DNA from 2 places in the Candidatus Agathobaculum pullicola genome. Region 2 is predicted to be linked to the other one. Evidence: predicted binding sites of a transcription regulator. Region 2 holds the regulator's gene; the other holds the start of a gene.

Region 1 (2,204 bases), on a different contig from region 2:
CCTCAGATTCTGGAAGATGCAGGCGAGCGTTTGCCGATGTTTGCGGACGAGATTGAAAAGCTCAAGGCAGACCTGCTGAATGTCAACTGGAAAGAAGTTGGCCAGATGGCAAAGGATTTCCTGCAAAACAGCAATTTCCTCAGCAGCACGGTAGATATTGCCACTTCTGTGGTCAGCGGCGTAGCCAATACAATTATCGGTCTGGTGTTTGCAATTTATGTCCTACTGCAAAAAGAAAATCTGGGTAGGCAGTTTCGCCGCCTGTTTTATGCGGTATTCCCGGAAAAACATGTCGACCGTTTTCTTGAGGTTTGCAATTTAACATCCGCTTCGTTTAATAGCTTTTTGTCCGGGCAGTGTCTGGAAGCATTTATCCTCGGTATGATGTTTTTTATCAGTATGTCCCTACTGAAAATGCCGTATGCCTTGGTAATTGCGGTGCTGATTGGCGTGACCGCGCTCATCCCGATTTTCGGTGCGTTTATCGGGTGTATTGTGGGTGCGTTCCTAATCCTTATTGTCAGCCCGATGCAGGCATTGTGGTTCATTGTGCTGTTCCTTGTGTTGCAGCAGGTAGAGGGCAATGTGATCTATCCTCGTGTCGTCGGCGGATCGGTGGGGTTGCCGTCCATTTGGGTACTGGTAGCCGTTACATTGGGTGCAAGCATTGCAGGTGTATTAGGTATTTTATTTGCGATTCCGGTTGTTTCTGTACTGTATGCGCTATTGCGTGAATATGTGCGCAACCGAATTCATGAACGCGGCATTGCGGACCAGAAAATACAATAAGTATGGCGGCCTGAAAAGTTTTGGGCCGCTTTGCTTCATACAAATATAAACAAATCATGAATTTTCTACTTGCCCCTTGATTTTTCCATGATAGTGGATTATCATATCAGTGTTGGCACTCTGGTGATGAGAGTGCTAATACCAAAAAATAGAGGTGCATACACATGGCAAAGAAGCAGTTTAAAGCGGAATCCAAACGGCTATTGGATTTGATGATCAATTCCATTTACACACATAAAGAAATTTTTCTGCGTGAATTGATTTCAAATGCGTCGGATGCAACGGATAAGCTGTACTATAACGCAATGAAAGAAGGCCGAACCGGCATTACACGCGACAGTCTGCCGATTGAAATTACGTTAGATAAGGAAAATCGTAAATTTGTTATCGAAGATCACGGCTGCGGCATGACAGCGGAAGAATTGGAAAGCAATCTGGGCACGATCGCGCGCTCCGGTTCGCTCGCGTTTAAAAAAGAAAATGATGCGATGGATGATGTGGATATCATCGGTCAGTTTGGCGTAGGTTTTTATGCAGCATTCATGGTGGCAAGCCATGTGGAGGTTGTCTCCCGCGCGGTCGACAGCGAGGAGGCCAACTGCTGGGAGTCGGACGGTGCGGCAGGCTATACCATCATTCCTTGTGAGAAAGCGGAAAACGGCACGCGTATTACGCTGACAATCAAGGAAAATACGGAAAACGAGAATTATGATGAGTTTCTCGAGTCTTACCGCATCCAGTCGCTGGTGAAAAAGTATTCGGATTATATCCGTTACCCGATCAAGATGGATATGACACGCTCGCGCATGAAGGAAAAACCTGCGGATGCAGGTGAAGATTATCAGCCGGAGTGGGAGGAATATACCGAAAATGTAACGCTCAACTCCATGGTGCCGATCTGGAAGAAATCCAAGAAAGAACTTAAGGATGAGGATTACAATTCCTTTTATACCAGTAAGTTTTACGACTATCAGCCGCCGCTGTGTCATATTCACACCAATGTAGAAGGCGCAGTAACTTACACGGCGATGCTGTTCATTCCGGCACACGCGCCGATGGACTACTATACCAAGGATTATGAAAAGGGCTTACAGCTGTATTCCAACGGCGTACTGATTATGGATAAATGCGCCGACCTGCTGCCAGATCATTTTAGTTTTGTCCGTGGTATGGTCGATACAGCGGATCTGTCGCTGAATATCTCCCGTGAAATGCTGCAGCATGACCGACATCTGAAGGCAATCGCGCAGAGCTTGGAAAAGAAGATTAAGAGCGAACTGCTTAAGATGCAGAAGGATAAGCGGGAAGATTACGAGAAGTTCTGGCAGGCGTTCGGCCGTCAAATTAAATATGGTGCCTATGTGCAGTACGGTGCGCATAAGGAATTGCTGCAGGATCTGCTGATGTACCATTCT
Region 2 (2,204 bases):
TGCATACTGAAATAGAGGTGAATTTACATGAACCGGTATCATAACCTGACCGAACTATTGGCAATCAATCGTTCCGCACACGCCTACTTCTCCCAACTGCCCACACATGTGCGCCGCATGATTATTGAACGCGGCGACTGCGTTCACTCACAGGCAGAGCTGCAGGGTTATGCCGAGAAACTGATGTCGCAAAAAGATTGAAAAAGCTCAGCCTTAGACTCAATGTCACTAAGTTAATGACATTGGTATGTTGGCAAAGCAACAAGAATGAGAGCATCCGAAACAAGCAGCTGTTTTGGATGCTCTTTTTCTAAAATTTGAGCATGGCAAGCACAAGAATTTATGCTACGCTGTATTGCACGCCTGTAATCATTCTGCAAGGGCTGCTTCTGCCCAAGCGAATAGGTGAAACATACCTGTTTTTTACCCTTTCATACATATTAATATATCCCCTTGCTTTTTAGGCATATCCATCTTCCTCGTGCAACTGATTTCTATATTTATCCATATAGTATGATATCATTTCAGGCCGCGAAAGGAAAGTGAGCGACACGAATCTCTTTTGCCGTTCTTACGCCTTTAGCACTCTTTCCAGTCGTGTGACAAACACAGACATATCATTTAACAAAATATTCATAAACGGCACTTGACTTTGCAGCCATAGGGTGGTAAATTAAGTTTAGCACTCAGGATGGATGAGTGCTAAACCCTAACAGAAAGGAGTCAGGTTCGGTGGAATTGTCCGAGCGAAAAAAACAAATCCTAAAGGCGATTATCGGTGACTATATCCGCACTGCCGAGCCGGTCGGCTCCAAGGCATTGACAGAAGGACATTCTCTTCCCTTTTCTTCCGCCACCATTCGCAACGAAATGAGCGAATTGGAGGAAATGGGTTATCTAGAAAAGCCGCATACCTCTGCCGGCCGTATTCCTTCACCGCAAGGCTATCGTCTGTATGTAGATGAGTTGATGGAGCAGCCGACAGACACGGGTGAGGATGATACGCCGCTGCAAACCATGATGCAAACCAAGGTGCGTGAGCTTGATCGCCTGATCCAAGAGGCCGGCAAGCTGATCTCCAGCCTGACCAATTACGCTTCTGTCGCCATTACCCCTGCGCTGACTCAAATTTCTATCCGGCAGTTTGAGATCATCCCGGTGGATAAAATGAATTTTGTCATCGTGGTGGTCACCGACTCCGGCACGGTCAAGAACAAAATGGTGCGCACCATGGCTGATGTTTCCAAAGAGGAGGCCGAGCTGCTTACCTATGTTCTTAACCAAACGCTAACCGGCTTGCCGCTCAGCCATATCACAGCGGAGCGCTTCGACATCGTGCGCCGTGCCGCTGGTCTTTCCGCGCTGCTTGCGCCGGTTGCCGAATATATCGCAGAACTAATTGAAGAGTTGGGCAACCAAAAGGTTTTTCTGGAGGGCACCAACAAGCTGCTGCGTTTCCCCGAGTATCGCGATCTGCACAAGGCACAGGCGCTGCTCGATTACATGGAGGACGACCGAAAGCACCTGCTGCCGGCCACGCGTAAAATAGACGGTATCCAGTTTTTTATCGGGCCGGAAAACGGGGCAAATCCCCTGCGTGAAACCTCTGCAATCTACGCAAAATATGATATCGGTCACATCGGACAAGGTGCCATTGGTATTGTCGGACCGACCCGCATGGATTACGCCAAGTTGTCCGCACAGCTCAGCCGTTTTGCCAAGGGGCTCAATAAGCTGATCGCGGAAACCTTTTTGGATGAAAAAGACGGGAATTCCTGATTCCCCTGCAAATGGAGGCATTAAATCACATGAGCAAAAAGAAACAGCCCGAAGCTGCCGAAGTCGAACAGACGGCGGCTGCGGAACAGGCAGCGGAAACCGCCGCTGAATCAAACGTAAGCGAAGAACCGGCCGCACAGCCTGCTGAAGACTGGAAAGCCAAGTTCGACGAACTCAACGACCGCTACTTGCGCATGGCAGCGGAGTATGACAACTTCCGTAAGCGCAGCCAGCGTGAACGCGAGCAGTCGTACAACGACGCGGTCAGCCATGCAGTCAAGGCGTTGCTGCCGACCTACGACAATCTTGAGCGTGCGCTCAAGGCGGAAACCGCAGACGCGGAATACAAAAAGGGCGTGGAAATGACCATGACCCAGTTGGTCGAAAGCCTCAAGGGCCTGAACGTCACGATTATCGAAGCGTCC

The links. Region 2 encodes HrcA, which represses chaperone genes, less so after heat shock. Its sites were predicted from a motif close to TGTTAGCACTCNNNNNNNNNGAGTGCTAACA; they were not measured.
Region 1: htpG (molecular chaperone HtpG) is a predicted target of HrcA. The motif match lies at 900-930, and genes of this name have one in related genera.

Annotation. Positions count from the first base shown of each region.
Region 1 covers NZ_JBQKJP010000064.1:7,052-9,255, forward strand. The annotation lists gene ACTQ3V_RS14635 (AI-2E family transporter) at 1-789, shown strand, start outside; gene htpG (molecular chaperone HtpG) at 954-2,204, shown strand, end outside.
Region 2 covers NZ_JBQKJP010000035.1:27,658-29,861, reverse strand. The annotation lists gene ACTQ3V_RS11580 (hypothetical protein) at 28-201, shown strand; gene hrcA (heat-inducible transcriptional repressor HrcA) at 733-1,779, shown strand; gene grpE (nucleotide exchange factor GrpE) at 1,809-2,204, shown strand, end outside.